DNA from 3 places in the Streptomyces sp. NPDC096132 genome. Region 3 is predicted to be linked to each of the others. Evidence: predicted binding sites of a transcription regulator. Region 3 holds the regulator's gene; each other region holds the start of a gene.
The links. Region 3 encodes HrcA, which represses chaperone genes, less so after heat shock. Its sites were predicted from a motif close to TTNGCACTCNGNNNNNCNGAGTGCNAA; they were not measured.
Positions count from the first base shown of each region.

Region 1 (6,484 bases), on a different contig from region 3:
CGCGCTGGTCTCCCTGACCGCACTGGAACGGTCCTCCGTGGTCGCCAACAACACGATGAACCGCGAACGCGGCCTCACCGGCGTCAACAGCTACGCCCGCGAACTGGGCCTCGACCCCCTGACCTGGCTGTCGGCCCGCCCCGGCGCCCCCTCCTGGCTGGACCTGTGCAGCGGGGAGGGCCGCGCCCTGCGGGAGGCGGCCCCTGCTCTGCCCGCCGACGCCGTCCTCACCGCCGTGGACCTGGTGGGCCCTCTCGTCCCCCTACCGGCCCCGCCGGCCCTGGAGGAGGTCGTCGCCTCCGTCTCGGTCTGGGAGCCGACCCGCCGCTACGACCTCATCACCTGCGTCCACGGCCTGCACTACGTGGGCGACCAGCTCGGCCTGCTCGCCCGCGCCGCCTCCTGGCTGGCCGAGGACGGCCTCCTTCTCGCCCACTTCGACCCGGACTCGATCCGCCGGGCCGACGGTTCGGCGGCGGGACGGGCGGCCGTAGCGGCACTCCGGGCCGCGGGGTTCACCTACGACGCGCGCCGCCACCTGCTCACCCTCCACGGCGGCCGCACGATCGACCTCCCCTTCACCTACGTCGGCGCCGACCCCATCGCCGGCCCCAACTACACGGGCCAGCCCGCCGTCGGCTCCCACTACACCTGACGACCGCGCCCGGTCGGGACTAGGGGGGTGTGCTGGACTTTCACAACACCCCCTAGGGCTCCAGGACGACCTTCCCGGCGACCGTGCCCGACTCGGCCAGGCGCAGGGCCTCGGCGATGTGGGTGAGCGGCAGCCGGGCGGCAATCTGGGCGGTGATGTCACCGCGCTGGAGGGCCCCGAAGACCTGGGTGAGGTCGGTGCGCAGCCGGGCCTGGAACCGGGTCCGGGACAGGGCCCGGCCCGCCCAGACGTTGTAGAAGTAGGCGTGGCGGCGGTTGGGCAGCGCGTTCCACAGCCATACCCGGCCGAGCAGCTTGAGCACGGGCAGCTGCTTGGAGCCCTCGTCGTCCCGGGTGGAGGCGCTGCCGTAGCAGACGAGCGTGCCGCCGGGTGCGAGGAGGCGCCAGGAGTCGACGGCGCTGCGGCCGCCGACGTGGTCGAAGACGGCGTCCACGCCACCGGGGGCGAGCTCGCGGATCCGCGCGGGGACGTCCTCGGTGCGGTAGTCGACGGGGAGGACTCCGCGTTGCCGTAGGGCGTCGTGGTGGCGCGCGGACGCCGTGCCGATCACCTTCACGCCCATGGCCCGGGCGAGCTGGACCAGGACCGAGCCGACACCGCCGTTGGCGCCGTGCACCACGATGGTCTGGCCCGCGCGGGCGCGGGCCTTGCGGTGCAGCATCTGCCAGGCGGTGATGCCGTTGAGGACCAGGGTCTCCGCCTCCGCCGCGTCGATCCCGTCCGGAACCCCGACCACGTCCGCCGCGTCGACGATCACATGGCTGGCCCAGCCGCCGACCTTCACCAGCGCGGCGACCCGGGTGCCGAGCAGTCCCGGCTCGACGCCCGCGCCGGCCGCCAGGACGGTGCCGACCAGGTCGTAGCCGGGCACGAAGGGGAACGCCGGCTGGTCGTAGTACCGGCCGCGGCGCATCTGCTGCTCGGCGAACGACACCCCGGTGGCCTCCATCCGGATCACGACCTGCCCGGAACCGGGCACGGGAACGTCTCCGTGCCGTACCTGCAGGCCCTCCGGCTCGACCTTGCCCGGCAGGACGACCTCGACGAGTCCTTCGGCGTTCATGGCGTTCATGGCGACCTCCACAGCGGCGGTTATCGGCTTTCGTGTTCGTTAGAAGTTGTAACCGCTAGAGACTGCGACTGTCAATAACAACAGTGATAACCTCTAACCATGACGGGAGCAGAGGACGCCAGGACCCCCCGAGAGCGCTATCGGGCCCAGGTCCGCGCGGAGGTCAAGAAGCACGCGTGGGAGCAGATCGCCACGGCGGGAGCCTCGGCGCTCTCCCTCAACGCGATCGCCAAGCAGATGGGCATGAGCGGGCCGGCGCTCTACCGCTACTTCGCCAGCCGCGACGACCTGATCACCGAGCTGGTGAGGGACGCGTACCGGAGCCTCGCCGACACCTTCCGCGCCACCGCAGGGAGCGCCCAGACCGGTGGGGCGGGCGACACGGGCGAGACGGGCGTCGACGTGACCGCACTGGCGCACGCACTGCGCGGCTGGGCCCTGGACGACCCCCAGCGGTACTTCCTCGTCTACGGCACACCCGTCCCCGGCTACCACGCGCCCGACGACATCACCGCGATCGCGGCCGAGATCATGGCGACCCTGCTCGACGCCTGCGCCGCACTGCCCTCACCCGGCCCCGCGACCCGGTTCGCGGCCCACCTCGAAGACCACCGCCAGTGGGCGCGCGACCACCCCGCCCCCTCCGCCACCCTCCACCGGGCACTGACTTTCTGGACCAGGCTCCACGGCGTCCTGTCCCTGGAACTCGCCGGCCACTTCACCGGAATGGGCTTCGACCCGGCCCTGCTGTTCGCGGCCGAACTGGACGACCTGCGGCGGCCGCACGACGAGCCCACCGAGTGAGGGTCGGGTCCGGCGGCTGAAAACGCCCGAGGGCGGTATCCCCTGCTCAAGCAGGGGATACCGCCCTCGGTAAGGACGTTGATCAACCGTCAGGTCGATCAGAAGTCCATGTCACCGCCCGGCATGCCGCCGCCGGCCGGGGCCGCGGCCTTCTCCGGCTTGTCGGCGATGACGGCCTCGGTGGTGAGGAAGAGCGCGGCGATGGAGGCGGCGTTCTGCAGGGCAGAGCGGGTCACCTTCGCCGGGTCGATGATGCCTTCCTTGACCAGGTCGACGTACTCGCCGGTCGCGGCGTTGAGGCCGTGACCCGGGGTCAGGTTGCGCACCTTCTCCACGACGACGCCGCCCTCGAGGCCGGCGTTGACGGCGATCTGCTTCAGCGGGGCCTCGAGCGCGAGCTTCACGGCCTGGGCGCCGGTCGCCTCGTCACCCTCGAGCTCCAGCTTCTCGAAGACCTGGGAGGCCTGCAGCAGGGCCACGCCACCACCGGCGACGATGCCCTCCTCGACGGCGGCCTTCGCGTTGCGGACGGCGTCCTCGATGCGGTGCTTGCGCTCCTTGAGCTCCACCTCGGTGGCGGCGCCGGCCTTGATGACCGCGACACCGCCGGCGAGCTTCGCCAGGCGCTCCTGCAGCTTCTCGCGGTCGTAGTCCGAGTCGCTGTTCTCGATCTCGGCGCGGATCTGGTTCACACGGCCCGCGACCTGGTCCGAGGAGCCGGCACCGTCGACGATGGTGGTCTCGTCCTTGGTGATGACGACCTTGCGGGCCTTGCCCAGCAGGTCGAGGGTCGTGTTCTCGAGCTTGAGACCGACCTCCTCGGAGATGACCTCGCCGCCGGTGAGGATGGCGATGTCGTTCAGCATCGCCTTGCGGCGGTCGCCGAAGCCCGGGGCCTTGACCGCGACGGACTTGAAGGTGCCGCGGATCTTGTTGACGACCAGGGTCGACAGGGCCTCGCCCTCGACGTCCTCGGCGATGATCAGCAGCGGCTTGCCCGACTGCATGACCTTCTCCAGAAGCGGGAGCAGGTCCTTGACGTTCGCGATCTTGGAGTTCGCGATCAGGATGTACGGGTCGTCGAGGACGGCCTCCATACGCTCCATGTCGGTGGCGAAGTACGCCGAGATGTAGCCCTTGTCGAAGCGCATACCCTCGGTGAGCTCCAGCTCCAGACCGAAGGTCTGGGACTCCTCGACGGTGATGACGCCTTCCTTGCCGACCTTGTCCATGGCCTCGGCGATCAGCTCGCCGATCTGGGTGTCGGCGGCGGAGATGGAGGCCGTGGAAGCGATCTGCTCCTTGGTCTCGACATCCTTCGCCTGCTCGAGCAGCGCACCGGAGACCGCCTCGACGGCCTTCTCGATACCGCGCTTCAGAGCCATCGGGTTGGCGCCCGCGGCGACGTTGCGGAGGCCTTCCTTGACCAGGGCCTGGGCCAGGACGGTCGCGGTCGTCGTGCCGTCACCGGCTACGTCGTCCGTCTTCTTCGCGACTTCCTTGACCAGCTCGGCGCCGATCTTCTCGTACGGGTCCTCGAGCTCGATCTCCTTGGCGATGGACACACCATCGTTGGTGATCGTGGGGGCGCCCCACTTCTTCTCGAGGACGACGTTGCGGCCCTTGGGGCCGAGCGTCACCTTCACGGCGTCCGCGAGCTGGTTCATGCCGCGCTCGAGGCCGCGCCGCGCCTCCTCGTCGAACGCGATGATCTTGGCCATGTGAAGTGGTCCCTCCAGGACTGGGGGTGATTCCTTCGGACCGCGCCCGCGCCCGCGACGGACGGCTCGCATGCCGCGTGGTTCCTTGCCCCACCTGGCCTGCGGGCCTCACCGACCCGGTCCTTCTTTGTCACTCTCACCTTCAGAGTGCTAACGCCAATGATTAGCACTCGGCATGGTCGAGTGCAAGCGCCTCCGCCTGATCCGCAGGTGAACACGGGCGCCCCGCGCCGCCCACGCGCCCCTCCCGGCCATGCCGAAGGGCCCGTACCCAGGAGGTACGAGCCCTTCGAAGATGAAACAGAAGAACGACGCTGTCAGTCGGCGCGTGCTTCAGCCGGTCGCCAGTCGGACCATGTCCGCCTGCGGCCCCTTCTGGCCCTGCGAGATCTCGAAATCGACCCGCTGACCCTCTTCCAGGGTGCGGTACCCGTCCATCTGGATCGCGCTGTAGTGGACGAAAACATCCGCACCACCGTCGACCGCGATGAAGCCGTACCCCTTCTCCGCGTTGAACCACTTGACGGTGCCCTGAGCCATGCCTAACTCCCCTATTACTGGCCCTTGCACAGATCCACACTTCGCGGATCCGGGTCAGACCTCACCCCCCAGTTGGATTGGGGGCGTGCGCCGGAACGCGTCGACCGCGGCCGAATGTATCTGTCCAACTGCCCTCTGCAACAGGTCACTTGGACGAGAATTCTGGACGCACACGATCCGGAATGTGGCGAGAATTCGCCAGAATTCAGGGCAAGTCGGGCCCCGCAAAAGCCACAAAAGCCACGGAAGCGGCACGCACTTTGGCCACTTCTTGTCGGGCGTAAGGCAGAATTCAAAGGCTCCGGATCAGGGTTTCGCGACCCGGTTCCCCAACTGTACCGCGCTCAACCACACTGAATTGCCCCCTCCGCTTCTCTCACGGAGGGGGCAATTCGATGAACTCTCGGTAATCACTGTTACCGACGGTTACTACCGGTGGGTACTGAACAAGGGTCAGCAGCCGCCGGCGACGGCCGGGATGATGGAGACACCCGCGCCGTCCGGCGTCGCCGTCTCCAGCCCCTGCTCGAACCGGACGTCGTCGTCGTTCACGTACACATTGACGAACCGCCGCAGCTTGCCCTGGTCGTCCAGGACCCGGGCGGCGATCCCGGTGTGGTTCTTCTCCAGATCCGAGATGACCTCCCCGAGGGTCGCGCCCTCGGCGGAGACCTCGGCGGCGCCGCCGGTGTAGGTGCGCAGGATGGTGGGGATGCGGACGTTGACGCTCACGATGTGACCTCCGGTCAGGTGCGTGCTTTTCAGGGGCGCGGGGCTGTATCGATTTGCGGCTGCGCCGCGGGGCGCGACCAGCCCCCACCGGCCCGCAGACGAACAACGACTCTTAGGCGAGCCCAGCCTCACGGAAGGACTCGAGGTTCGGACGGATCGTCGCGGTGAGTCCCGTACCAGCCACCGCATCCAGCGTCTTCAGACCATCACCGGTGTTCAACACCACCGTGGTCTTCGTCGGGTCCAGCAGCCCGTTCTCGATCAGCTTCTTCGTGACGCCGACGGTCACACCCCCGGCGGTCTCCGCGAAGATGCCCTCGGTCCGGGCGAGGATCTTGATCGCCTCGACGACCTGCTCGTCCGTCACGTCCTCCACGGCCCCACCCGTACGCCGAGCGATGTCGAGAACGTAAGGACCGTCCGCCGGGTTGCCGATCGCCAGCGACTTGGCGATGGTGTTCGGCTTCTGCGGCCGGACGACGTCGTGCCCGGCCTTGAAGGCCACCGACACCGGCGAACAACCCTCCGCCTGCGCGCCGAAGATCTTGTACGGCTTGTCCTCGACGAGCCCGAGCTTGATCAGCTCCTGCAGACCCTTGTCGATCTTCGTGAGCTGCGAGCCGGAGGCGATGGGCACGACCAGCTGGTCGGGGAGCTCCCAGCCGAGCTGCTCGGCGATCTCGTACGCGAGCGTCTTGGAGCCCTCGGCGTAGTACGGCCGCAGGTTGACGTTGACGAAGCCCCAGCCCTCGCCCGCCGGGTCGCCGATGAGCTCGGAGCAGAAGCGGTTGACGTCGTCGTAGTTGCCCTCGATGCCGACGAGCTCGCCGCCGTAGATCGCGGCCATGACGACCTTGCCCTGCTCCAGGTCGTGCGGGATGAACACGCAGGAGCGGAAGCCGGCGCGCGCCGCCGCGGCGCCCACCGCGCCGGCCAGGT
Region 1 covers NZ_JBIWGA010000006.1:311,479-317,962, forward strand. The annotation lists gene ACIRF9_RS17080 (methyltransferase domain-containing protein) at 1-655, shown strand, start outside; gene ACIRF9_RS17085 (medium chain dehydrogenase/reductase family protein) at 708-1,739, opposite strand; gene ACIRF9_RS17090 (TetR/AcrR family transcriptional regulator) at 1,848-2,552, shown strand; gene groL (chaperonin GroEL) at 2,651-4,273, opposite strand; gene ACIRF9_RS17100 (cold-shock protein) at 4,607-4,813, opposite strand; gene ACIRF9_RS17105 (MoaD/ThiS family protein) at 5,267-5,545, opposite strand; gene thrC (threonine synthase) at 5,658-6,484, opposite strand, start outside.
Region 1: groL (chaperonin GroEL) is a predicted target of HrcA. The motif match lies at 4,437-4,463, and genes of this name have one in related genera.

Region 2 (6,484 bases), on a different contig from region 3:
CGCCGCAGGTCAGCAGGCCGGAGCGGCCGCACCTCCCGTCCACGCCCTGCGCTCGTACGCCGACCGCCTCCGTGCCGACCAGGCCGCCCGGGTCGCCGCCGCCGAACGCTGGGGCCTGAAGAAGGTCCCGCTGCCCCCGCCGGCCCCGCCCGCCGAGAAGCCCGAGATCACCACCCGCGACGGCTTCGAGGTGGACGACCACGAGGAACTCGGCCTGCCGCCCGTCTTCACCCGGATCCCCACCCGGAACAAGGTCGTCTTCCTCACCATCGACGACGGCGCCGAGAAGGACCCCCGGTTCCTGCGGATGATGAGCGAGCTGAGGATCCCGTACACGGCCTTCCTCAGCGACTACCTCATCGACGACGACTACCCGTACTTCAAGAAGATGCAGGCCACGGGGGTGACCCTGAACAACCACACCCTCCACCACCCCTACCTGCCCGGCCTGTCCTACCGGCAGCAGCGGCGCGAGATCTGCGGCATGCAGACGGTGCTCCGCGAGCAGTACGGCAGGCGCCCCACCCTCTTCCGGCCGCCCTACGGCAACTACAACCGCGACACGCTGATCGCCGCGAAGTCCTGCGGGCTGAAGTACGCCCCACTCTGGGGCGAGGAGGTCTTCGTCGACCACTGGGAGTACCGCGAGTGGGACCGCGACCTCCATCCCGGCGACATCGTCCTGAGCCACTTCCGCGGCCCGGGCGACTGGAAGGGCACCATGCCCGACATGGTCCGCCGGTTCCTGAACAAGGTCACGGAGAAGGGGTACGCGGTGGCACGCCTGGAGGACTACCTGTGAGGACACGGGGGCTGGTGGCCGTACTGCTGGCGCTGACGGTGACGACCCTGAGCGGCTGCGCCCAGTCCGTCGACCCGATCGAACGGCTGGGCAAGAAGGCGGCGCAGCGGGTGCACCCGCAGGACGGGGCCACGGAGCAGCCCTACCGCCGCTGGGGCCTGTCGACGCCCCTGGCCCCCGCACCCGCCCGGGCCTCGAGACCCCTGTCCGGCAGCCCCGGCACCCTCGGCGGTCCCGGAGGGCCCGGCGGCCCCGGGGAGGCGGCCGGGCCGGAGGAGCCGGCTGCCCTCCCGCCGGTGGTCGACCACATCCCCACCCACGACAAGGTCGTCTTCCTCACCTACGACGACGGCGCCGAACGCGACCCCCGTTTCGTCGACATGGTCCGCGAACTCCGCCTCCCCGTCAGCGTGTTCCTCACGGACAGCGTGGTCGGCCCCGGCTACGGCCACTTCGCCCGCCTCCGCGCGGTCGGCGCCACCCTGCAGAACCACACCCTCGACCACGCGGCCCTGCGCGGTCTCCCCTACGCCGGCCAGCGCGCCGAGATCTGCGGCCAGCAGGAGAAACTCCGCTCCCGCTTCGGCCTGCGCCCCCGCCTCTTCCGCCCGCCCTACGCCACGTACGACACCACCACCCTGCGCGCCGCCGCCGACTGCGGCATCACGGCCCTCGTCCTGTGGCGCGCCTCCATGGGCCCCACCGACCTCACCTACACCCACGGCGCCCCCGACCTGCGCCCCGGCGACATCATCGCCGTGGACCCGGACGAGTCGGCGGGACCGGGCCTGCGCGAACGGACGACGCGTCTGCTGCGCCGGGTGCAGGAGCGGGGGCTGGCGGTGGGCAGGTTGGAGGACTATCTGTAGGCCGGCTTCAGGGTGCCGAATTCGCGCCGCGCCCCGCGGGGATTAGCAGTCCGCTTGACCGAGTGCTAATCGCGGTCATAGTCTCGGCTCTGGCACTCGGCAGATGAGAGTGCCAACACAGCGACGGGCAGGTCCGGCACCCGCGACGACGGATCCACCTGGTCGCCACCTCAGACAGTTAACCCCGTGAGATCTCCGAAGGGGGAGGTCGGATCGTGACGACCGCCAGCTCCAAGGTTGCCATCAAGCCGCTCGAGGACCGCATCGTGGTCCAGCCGCTCGACGCCGAGCAGACCACGGCCTCTGGCCTGGTCATCCCGGACACCGCGAAGGAGAAGCCCCAGGAGGGCGCCGTCCTCGCCGTGGGCCCGGGCCGCTTCGAGAACGGCGAGCGCCTGCCGCTCGACGTCAAGGTCGGCGACGTCGTCCTGTACAGCAAGTACGGCGGCACCGAGGTGAAGTACAACGGCGAGGAGTACCTCGTCCTCTCGGCTCGCGACGTCCTCGCGATCATCGAGAAGTAGTTCGCCCGAGCACATTTGATGCTTGACACTGCGCCCCTGGCCCCCGCGACCACACAAGTAGCCGGGCGCCCGGGGCGCAGTGCCTTTTTCACCCACAAGTTTCCGAGAGGGCTCCCGCTGTCATGGCGAAGATCCTGAAGTTCGACGAGGACGCCCGTCGCGCCCTCGAGCGCGGCGTCAACAAGCTGGCCGACACGGTCAAGGTGACGATCGGCCCCAAGGGCCGCAACGTCGTCATCGACAAGAAGTTCGGCGCCCCGACCATCACCAACGACGGCGTCACCATCGCCCGTGAGGTCGAGATCGAGGACCCGTACGAGAACCTCGGCGCGCAGCTGGTGAAGGAGGTGGCGACCAAGACCAACGACATCGCGGGTGACGGTACGACCACCGCCACCGTGCTCGCCCAGGCGCTCGTCCGCGAGGGTCTGAAGAACGTCGCCGCCGGTGCCTCCCCGGCCGCCCTGAAGAAGGGCATCGACGCCGCGGTCAAGGCCATCTCCGACGATCTGCTGGCCACCGCCCGCCCGATCGACGAGAAGTCCGACATCGCCGCCGTCGCCGCGCTGTCCGCCCAGGACCAGCAGGTCGGCGAGCTCATCGCCGAGGCGATGGACAAGGTCGGCAAGGACGGTGTCATCACCGTCGAGGAGTCCAACACCTTCGGTCTGGAGCTGGACTTCACCGAGGGCATGGCCTTCGACAAGGGCTACCTGTCGCCGTACTTCGTGACGGACCAGGAGCGCATGGAGGCCGTCCTGGAGGACCCCTACATCCTCATCAACCAGGGCAAGATCTCCTCCATCGCCGACCTGCTGCCGCTGCTCGAGAAGGTCATCCAGACCAACTCCTCCAAGCCGCTGCTGATCATCGCCGAGGACCTCGAGGGCGAGGCGCTCTCCACCCTCGTCGTCAACAAGATCCGCGGCACCTTCAACGCGGTCGCCGTCAAGGCCCCGGGCTTCGGTGACCGCCGCAAGGCGATGCTGCAGGACATGGCCGTCCTCACCGGCGCCACCGTCATCTCCGAGGAGGTCGGCCTCAAGCTCGACCAGGTCGGCGTCGACGTGCTCGGCTCCGCCCGCCGTGTCACCGTCACCAAGGACGACACCACGATCGTCGACGGCGCCGGCAAGACCGAGGACGTCCACGGTCGCGTCGCCCAGATCAAGGCCGAGATCGAGAACACCGACTCCGACTGGGACCGCGAGAAGCTCCAGGAGCGCCTCGCGAAGCTGGCCGGCGGCGTGTGCGTGATCAAGGTCGGCGCCGCCACCGAGGTGGAGCTGAAGGAGAAGAAGCACCGTCTGGAGGACGCCATCTCCGCGACCCGCGCCGCGGTCGAGGAGGGCATCGTCTCCGGTGGTGGCTCCGCGCTGGTCCACGCCGCCAAGGTGCTGGACGGCGGTCTGGACAAGACCGGCGACGAGGCCACCGGTGTCGCCGTGGTCCGCCGCGCGGTCGTCGAGCCGCTGCGCTGGATCGCCGAGAACGCCGGCCTGGAGGGTTACGTCATCACCTCCAAGGTCGCCGAGCTCGAGAAGGGCCAGGGCTTCAACGCCGCCACCGGCGAGTACGGCGACCTGGTCAAGGCCGGCGTCATCGACCCGGTCAAGGTCACCCGCTCCGCCCTGGAGAACGCCGCCTCCATCGCCTCCCTCCTCCTCACGACCGAGACCCTGGTCGTCGAGAAGAAGGAAGAGGAAGAGCCGGCCGCCGCGGGCCACGGCCACGGCCACTCGCACTGAGGCAGGCGCCCCGCCCACTGAGGCAGGGCAGCGCGAAGAAGCCCCCGTTCCGGTTGCGGAACGGGGGCTTCCCCCTTCGCGGGCGGTCTCACGCGTTCGTCGTCAGGTCTCCAGCGCGTCCAGCGCCCCCAACTGCGCCATCAGCCCGAGCCGGTCGTACTGCCACCAGCCCTCGGCGATCTTGCCGCTCCCGTCGAACCGGTGGATGGTCGTCCCGGTCATGCTGACCTGCCGGTTCGTGGCCTGGAGGCCCATGAACTCGCCCTTGTGGGTGCCGCGCCAGGTCCACCGGCTGCACACGCGGTCGTCCTGCGCGATCTGGTCCTCGATGTCGAAGGAGAAGTCGAAGCCGCTCCGCCACATCCCGACCTCGCGACGCATCGCGTCCATCCCCATGGTGTCCTGCTCGTTGGCGGGATCGTGGTCGTGGTAGTCCTCCGCGATCAGCCCGTCGAGCGGAGGCAGCTCACCCTGTGCGGCCACCGTGTCGAAGAACCGCCGCGAGGTCTCCGCGTACAGCTTCTCGTCCCGTACGACGTCGAGATCCGTGAACGTCGGCATCTCGTCGCACAGGGCCACCAGATCCCGGAAGATCTTGTCCGTCTCCGGCAGGTTCGAGTTCCGCATCGCCTCCTCGTACGACGGGAACTCCACGATCTCGATGAAGTGCGACGCGTCCGAGCGGTCCTTGCCGACCACCGCGTGCGTCGCCGTCCGCTTCCCCTTGGTCTGTTCGACCCACGTGTCCATCAGCCGGTCCATCTCGTCGAACCGACTGGTCCTGCAGTCGATGAGCTGTACGAACGTCATGACGCCGCCTCCGGTCCCCCTGGGTCCGGTCTTCTGACACGCCCATTTTCCCACCGGAGCGCCGACGTCACCCGCTTGCCGGAGAGGCCCGTTCCCCTACTGCCGAGCCCCTCTCCGTTTTCCTTACTGGGGGCCGTACTTCCGGCCGGTCCTGGAGCTGATCCCGCCCAGCAGCGAGCGCGGCGTCACCTTCACCAGGCCCATCAGCGCCTTGTAGCGCGGGTCGGGGACGGACAGCGACTTGCCGCGCGCCAGATCGTGCAGGGCCGCCGCGACCAGCTTGTCCGCGTCCAGCCACATCCACCCGGGGATGTTGTCCGTGCCCATCCCGGCCCGCTCGTGGAACTCCGTCCGCACGAAGCCCGGGCAGAGCGCCATCAGGCGGACGCCCGAACCGGCCAGATCCCGCGCCGCGCCCTGCGTGAACTGCACGACCCACGCCTTCGACGCCCCGTACGTCCCGCGCGGTACGAACGCCGCCACGGACGCGACGTTGACGACCCCTCCCCGTCCCCGCTCCCGCATGACGGCCGTCGCCGCCGACGTCAGCCGCAGCACCGCCTCGCAGTGCACCTTGAGCATCTTCAGCTCGTCGGCCATCGATACGTCGAGATAGCGGCCCTTGTTGCCGAAGCCCGCGTTGTTGATCAGCAGGTCGACGGGGTTCCTGCGGTCGCCCAGCCGGGCGGCCACCGCCTCGATGCCGGCGTCCTCGGCGAGGTCGGCGGTCAGCACCTCCGCCTCGATGCCGTGCCGGTCGTGCAGTTCGGTCGCCTGCTCGCGCAGCCGCTTGGTGTCCCGGGCGACGAGGACGAGATCATGCCCGTCCGCCGCCAGTCTGCGGGCGAACGCGGCGCCGATGCCCGCGGTCGAACCCGTGATGAGAGCCGTTGTCATGGCATGAAGGTTAGTGACCCGGACTGTGCGGGTCCGTTCTCTGCACGCGGCCTCCCGAACGTGAAGGACCCGTGCCGTCCCCCGACGTGAGCGCGGCTCAGCCGCCGTACCGCTCCACGTACTTCCGGGCCGCCGCCAGCGCCTCCGGGTGCAGGGCGTCGCCCGCCGCGAGCAGCCGGGGCAGCAGCTCCCGGTGCGTGGTGGTCGCCTGGAACTCCATCCGGGCCGTCACCTCGTGCTCCGGGACGTGGACGATCTCGATCGCGTCGCCCGCGCGGACCTCGCCCGGCTCGATCACCCGCAGATACGCGCCGGTCGCCGCCTTCGCCGTGAACCGCTTGACCCACCGCTGCTCACCCATGTGGCCCTGGAAGGTGAGGCAGGGAATCCGCCCGGAGGTCACCTCCAGCACCACCTCGGGCCCGATCCGCCAGCGCTCGCCGATCCGCGCGCCGGAGACGTCGAGGCCCACGGTGGTGAGGTTCTCGCCGAACGCGCCGGCGGCCAGCGCGCGCCCCAGCTCGCGCTCCCAGTCGTCGAGATCCTCGCGCGCCACGGCGTACACCGCCTGGTCGTTCCCGCCGTGGTGGCGCAGGGAGCACACCATGTCACCGGCCAGCCCGCTGCCGCCGACGCCCTTCGGGCCCGGAGCCGAGATCCGCACGGGTCCCTCGACCGGCCGCTTGTCGATGCCGGTCACCCCGTCCGGGTGGTCGGTGTAGGGGACGGCCTTCGCACGGCCCAGGTTGACGGAGAGAAGCCTCATGCCCGCACGGTAGGTGACCGGAGCTCAAAGTGTCGACGCGTTTTTCGACGCCGTACCCAAGCTGCGCT
Region 2 covers NZ_JBIWGA010000005.1:178,540-185,023, forward strand. The annotation lists gene ACIRF9_RS14000 (polysaccharide deacetylase family protein) at 1-802, shown strand, start outside; gene ACIRF9_RS14005 (polysaccharide deacetylase family protein) at 799-1,671, shown strand; gene groES (co-chaperone GroES) at 1,887-2,195, shown strand; gene groL (chaperonin GroEL) at 2,318-3,943, shown strand; gene ACIRF9_RS14020 (ester cyclase) at 4,046-4,753, opposite strand; gene ACIRF9_RS14025 (SDR family NAD(P)-dependent oxidoreductase) at 4,877-5,650, opposite strand; gene ACIRF9_RS14030 (MOSC domain-containing protein) at 5,748-6,416, opposite strand.
Region 2: groES (co-chaperone GroES) is a predicted target of HrcA. The motif match lies at 1,714-1,740, and genes of this name have one in related genera.

Region 3 (6,484 bases):
TGCCGACGTCCGCGGCGAGATCGCCCCGCACGCACTTGCCGTCGACCGCCCGCGTGACCTTGCCGTCCACGGTGACGTCCTTGCCGTCCCCGGTCTCCCCCTGACAGTCGACGGAGACGAGGTTCTCGTCCGTCTCGGCGGTGCAGGTCAGCCAGCGCACGTCCACGTCCCGCCGCTCGATCTCCGCCGTGGCGGCCTGATCGGTCGTGTACGCCACCGACATGGCACTCACCCCGCCACCCGGCTCACAGGCCACGGCACCGCCCACGGCCAAGGGCACGACCGCGAGAAGCTGAATCCGCCTCAAAAGCCCCATGGAGGGCAGCCTGCCACGCACGAACGCGGCGCGACAGCCGGTATGCGGCCACTGTCTAGGCTGAACACATGCGCGACCACCGCCGCTTGAGAAGACTCGTCGTGGACCCCACGACCACCTACCTGTGGACGGTCCGCCACCGGCACGGCGACGGTCAGCCCTGCCGGGACGTCCTCACCCTCAGCCGGGACGGCGTCCACACCCGGATCGTCTTCCGGGAGGGGGAGGGCCGCTACGTCGGCGGCGGCGCCTACACGCACTCGGGCGGAGTGGGCGACCGCCACCACCACCTCAACCTCCACCGACCCGGCACCGTGCGCGCCCTGGTCGACGAGGCGACCCGGCGCGGACTGCTCGACTCCGCGGGGGAGCTGGACGGCTGGGAGCTGTTCGCGGCGGTCGTGGGCCGGTGAGCCGGGGTCAGGACCAGCGGCCGGTGCGGCCCAGGAGGAGGGCCGCGGCGGCGGTGCCGGCGGTGGAGGTGCGCAGGACGCTCCGGCCGAGCCGGTACGCCTTGGCGCCCGCCTCCTCGAAGAGCGCCAGCTCGTCCGGGGAGACACCCCCTTCGGGGCCCACCACGAGCACGATCTCGCCCTCGGCGGGCAGCGGCACGGTGGCGAGGGGCTCGCTGCCGTAGTCGCGGTCCTCGTGCAGTACGGCGGCGAAGTCGGCCCGGGCCAGGAGGTCCGCCACCTGCCGGGTCGTCGCCGCGTCGGCGACCTCGGGGAAGCGGACCCGGCGGGACTGCTTGCCGGCCTCGCGGGCGGTGGCCCGCCACTTGCCGAGCGCCTTCAGCCCGCGCTCGCCCTTCCACTGCGTGATGCAGCGGGACGCGGCCCACGGGACGATCGCGTCCACCCCGGTCTCGGTCATCGTCTCCACGGCCAGCTCGCCCCGGTCGCCCTTGGGCAGGGCCTGTACGACGGTGATCCGGGGCGACTCGACGGGCTCCTCGACGACGTCCTTCAGGCTCACGACCAGCCGGTCCTTGCCCTCGGCGGCGACGACCTCGCCCTCGGCCCAGCGGCCGGCGCCGTCGGTGAGGACGACCTCCTCACCGGCCCGCAGCCGCTTCACGGAGACGGCGTGCCGCCCCTCGGGGCCGTCCAGGACGAACTCGGCACGGCCGCCGGGTAGTTCGTCGACGACGAAGACGGGCGCGGTCACGAGGCACCGTCCTCGCCTGCCGGGAATCCGGCCGCCGCCCGCGCCTCTTCGAGTTCCTCCACCAGGATCTCCACCAGCTGCCCGGCGGGAAGCTCCCGGGCCATGCGGTGGCCCTGTCCCGCCCACAGTGCCATCCCCTGCGCGTCGCCCGCCTTGGCGGCCGCCTTGCGCAGCGGCGAGGTGAGGTGGTGGACCTCGGGGTAGGCGGCGGGGGCGTACGGGCCGTGCTCGCGCAGGAAGCGGTTGACCAGACCGCGGGCCGGGCGGCCGGAGAAGGCGCGGGTCAGCTCGGTGCGCACGAACAGGGGGTTGGTCAGCGCCGCCTTGTGCACGGCGTGCGCGCCCGACTCGGGCGTGGCGAGGAACGCGGTGCCCAGCTGGGCCGCGCACGCGCCGGCCGCGAGGACGGCGGCGATCTGGCTGCCGCGCATGATGCCGCCTGCGGCGACGATCGGCAGGCCCACGGCCTCGCGGACCTGGCCGAGCAGGGAGAGCAGCCCGATGGCGGAGCCGTCGTTCTCCGGGATGTCCTTGTGGGTGCCCTGGTGGCCGCCGGCCTCCATGCCCTGCACGATCACCGCGTCCGCCCCGGCCTGCTCCACGGCCACCGCCTCCTCGGCGGAGGTCACGGTGACCAGGGTGAGCGTGCCCGCCCGGCGCAGTGCCTCGATCGTGTCCCCGCTCGGGACGCCGAAGTGGAAGGACGCCACCGCCACCGGGTCGTCCAGCAGTACGGCGATCTTGGCGTCGTAGCCGTCGTCGCGGCCGCTGTCCGGGTCGCCGAGCTCGGTCTCGTACCAGGTGGACTCACCGGCGAGCTGCTCGGCGTAGACCTGGACGGCACCGGTCTCGGCATACTCCGGCTGCGGCATGAACAGGTTCACGCCGAAGGGGCGGCCGGTGAGTCCACGGAGCTGCTTGATCTCCTGGTACATGCCGTCGGCCGTCTTGTACCCGGCGGCCAGGGACCCCAGCCCGCCGGCCTCGGACACGGCGGCGGCGAGCTGCGGCACGGAGACGCCGCCCGCCATGGGGGCCTGCACGATCGGATGCGGAAAGAGATCGGTCAGCGCGGAGGACATGACGGCATGTTGCCACGTCCTCCGAACAAGTCCGAATCCGACCGTCCCCGCGCGGGTTCTTGCCCTCTCAGCGACCGTTGAACGCGTCCCTCAACCGCGAGAACAACCCCCGCTGACCGGCTGACTGTGCCTACCCGGGGGCCGACCCCCAGACCCCCAGCAGAAGGCCGGCAGCCCGCGTCAGCGACCGTTGAACGCGTCCCTCAACCGCGAGAACAACCCCTGCCGCCCCGGCTGACTGTGCCTACCCGGGGGCCGACCCCCAGACCCCCAGCAGAAGGCCAACAGCCCGCCTCAGCGACCGTTGAACGCGTCCTTCAACCGCGAGAACAACCCCTGCTGCCCCGGCTGGAACTGCCCGGTCGGCCGCTCCTCGCCCCGCAGCTTGGACAGTTCGCGCAGCAGGCGCTCCTGCTCGGGGTCGAGCTTGGTCGGGGTCTGGACCTCGACGTGGACGATGAGATCGCCGCGCCCGCCGCCGCGCAGATGCGTGACACCCCGGCCGTGCAGCGGGATCGACTGGCCGGACTGGGTGCCGGGCCGGATGTCGACCTCCTCCAGGCCGTCCAGCGTCTCCAGCGGCACCTTGGTGCCGAGGGCCGCCGCGGTCATCGGGAGGGTGACCGTGCAGTGCAGGTCGTCGCCCCGCCGCTGGAACATCGCGTGCGGCAGCTCGTGGATCTCGACGTAGAGGTCACCGGCGGGACCGCCGCCGGGGCCGACCTCGCCCTCGCCCGCGAGCTGGATCCGGGTGCCGTTGTCCACACCGGCCGGGATCTTGACCGTGAGGGTCCGGCGGGAGCGGATCCGGCCGTCGCCCGCGCACTCGGGGCACGGGTTCGGCACGACGGTGCCGAAGCCCTGGCACTGCGGGCAGGGCCGGGAGGTCATGACCTGGCCGAGGAAGGACCGCGTCACCTGCGAGACCTCACCGCGGCCGCGGCACATGTCACATGTCTGGGCGGAGGTGCCGGGGGCGGCACCCTCACCGTTGCAGGTGCCGCAGACGATCGCGGTGTCGACCTGGATGTCCTTGGTGGTGCCGAAGGCGGCCTCTTCCAGGTCCACCTCCAGCCGGATCATCGCGTCCTGGCCACGCCGGGTCCTGGACCTCGGCCCCCGCTGGGACGCCGTACCGAAGAACGCGTCCATGATGTCGGAGAAGTTGCCGAAGCCACCGGCCCCGAAGCCGCCCGCGCCACCGCCGCCCGACTGGGAGAGGGGGTCGCCGCCGAGGTCGTAGACCTGCTTCTTCTGCGGGTCCGACAGCACCTCGTAGGCGGCGTTGATCTCCTTGAACCGCTCCTGGGTCTTCGGATCCGGGTTGACGTCCGGGTGCAGCTCGCGGGCGAGCCGACGGAAGGCCTTCTTGATCTCTTCCTGCGACGCGTCGCGGCGCACGCCGAGAACGGCGTAGTAGTCCGTGGCCACTTACGACTCCGCCAGGATCTGTCCGACGTACCGTGCCACTGCGCGTACCGCTCCCATCGTTCCCGGGTAATCCATGCGGGTCGGTCCGACCACGCCGAGCTTGGCGACTGCCTCGCCGCCCGAACCGTAGCCGACCGACACCACGGAAGTGGAGTTGAGTCCCTCATAGGCGTTCTCGTGACCGATGCGTACGGTCATGCCCGAATCTCCCGCCTCGCCCAGGAGTTTGAGGAGGACGACATGCTCCTCCAGGGCCTCCAGGACGGGCCGGATGGTGAGGGGAAAGTCATGCCCGAAGCGGGTGAGATTGGCGGTGCCGCCGATCATCAGCCGCTCCTCGTTCTCCTCGACGAGCGTCTCCAGCAGGGTGGAGAGCACCGCCGAGACCGTGCCGCGGTCGTCCGCCTCGAAGGCGTCCGGCAGGTCCTCCACGAGACGCGGCACGTCCGTGAACCGTCGGCCCGCGACCCGGCTGTTGAGCCGCGCGCGTAGATCCGCCAGAGAGGCCTCCCCGAAGGGCGCCGCGCAGTCCACCATGCGCTGCTCGACCCGACCGGTGTCCGTGATCAGCACGAGCATCAGCCGGGCGGGCGCGAGCGACAGCAGTTCCACGTGCCGCACGGTGGACCGGGTCAGCGACGGGTACTGCACGACGGCGACCTGCCGTGTGAGCTGCGCGAGCAGTCGCACGGTCCGGGCCACCACGTCGTCGAGATCCACGGCGCCGTCGAGGAAGTTCTGGATGGCCCGCCGCTCGGGCGCGGTCATCGGCTTGACGCCGGCCAGCTTGTCGACGAACAGCCGGTAGCCCTTGTCGGTGGGGATGCGCCCGGCGCTGGTGTGCGGCTGGGCGATGTACCCCTCGTCCTCCAGGGCGGCCATGTCGTTGCGGACCGTCGCCGGGGAGACGCCGAGGTTGTGCCGCTCGGTGAGGGCCTTGGAGCCCACGGGCTCCTCGGTGCCGACGTAGTCCTGGACGATGGCGCGCAGTACCTGCAGCCTGCGTTCACTCAGCATCCGCGCACACCTCCAGAAGTCGTCCCCCAGTCCCCTGGGCGCCTGCCCTGGCACTCTTCACTTCCGAGTGCCAGACGTTCCCCGGCCAGTGTACGGCGGTGGGGTACACCGGGGGCAAGGTCGGCCGACGCCGGGACGCCTTACCGTTAGCGTCCCGGTATGACGGTGACTTGGGAAGAGCTGGGGTGGGAGCGGGTCGCGGCCGGCGTCGGGCGGGTGCGGCTGCCGGGCTGGGACTGCACGGCCGGGCTGGTCGTCGGGGCGGGCGCGGTGCTGATGGTGGACGCCGGGTCGGGCCTCGCGGAGGGGGCGCGGCTGCGGGCGCAGGCCGAGGAACTGACCGGCGCGCGTGTGACCCATCTCGCGCTCACGCATCCGCACTTCGACCATGCGTTCGGCGCCGCGGCGTTCGCGGGCGCGGAGGTCTTCGGCGCGGTGGGCGTCGACACGGTCTCGGCGGAGGAGCTGCGGGCGGACGCGGTGCGCAACGGCCTGGACGAGACGACGGCGACGGAGGCCGCCGACACCCTGGTCCGTCCCCGACACCTCGTCTCCGGCGAGTGGACCCTCGACCTGGGCGGCGGCCGGCAGGTGCTGCTCGCCAACGTGGGCCCCGGCCACACGGCCCACGACCTGGCGGTCCTGGTCCCCGGCTCACCGGAAGTGGTCTTCTGCGGCGACCTGGTCGAGGAGTCCGGCGAGCCCCAGGCGGGCCCCGACGCCGTACCGTCCCGCTGGCCCGCCGCCCTGGACCGCCTGCTGGCCCTCGGCGGCGAGGACGCGCTGTACGTGCCCGGTCACGGGGCGGTGGTGGACGCGGCGTTCGTACGGGCCCAGCGGGACGCGCTCGCGACCCGCTTCGGCGTGTCGCACTGATCGTGGACCCCTCGGGCCGGGGCTTCTCCTATCGTCATCCGAATGCGCCAGTACTCGCCGGATCTGACCCCTCCCTGGAAGAAGCCGAAGCCCGTCCCCGAGGTCCCGGCGGAGCCCGGCCTGGTGGTGGAGGAGCCCGGCACCGGCTTCTGCGGCGCGGTGATCCGCTGCGAGGCGGGCACGGTCACCCTGGAGGACCGCTTCGGCAAGCACCGGGTGTTCCCCCTGGAGCCGCGCGGCTTCCTCCTGGAGGGCCGGGTGGTGACCCTCGTACGGCCGCCGTCGGGCGGTCCGGTACGTCCCACCCGTACCGCCTCCGGTTCGGTCGCCGTCCCCGGCGCCCGCGCCCGGGTCGCCCGCGCCGGCCGCATCTACGTCGAGGGCCGGCACGACGCCGAACTGGTGGAGAAGGTGTGGGGCGACGACCTGCGCATCGAGGGCGTGGTCGTGGAGTACCTGGAGGGCGTCGACGACCTGCCGTCGATCGTCACGGACTTCGCCCCCGGCCCCGACGCCCGCCTGGGCGTCCTGGTGGACCACCTGGTGCCCGGCACGAAGGAATGGCGCATCGCGCAGTCGGTCACCAGCGAACACG
Region 3 covers NZ_JBIWGA010000001.1:636,871-643,354, reverse strand. The annotation lists gene ACIRF9_RS02700 (hypothetical protein) at 1-316, opposite strand, end outside; gene ACIRF9_RS02695 (hypothetical protein) at 385-729, shown strand; gene ACIRF9_RS02690 (16S rRNA (uracil(1498)-N(3))-methyltransferase) at 737-1,483, opposite strand; gene ACIRF9_RS02685 (nitronate monooxygenase) at 1,480-2,565, opposite strand; gene dnaJ (molecular chaperone DnaJ) at 2,860-3,996, opposite strand; gene hrcA (heat-inducible transcriptional repressor HrcA) at 3,997-5,013, opposite strand; gene ACIRF9_RS02670 (MBL fold metallo-hydrolase) at 5,173-5,889, shown strand; gene ACIRF9_RS02665 (DUF3097 domain-containing protein) at 5,932-6,484, shown strand, end outside.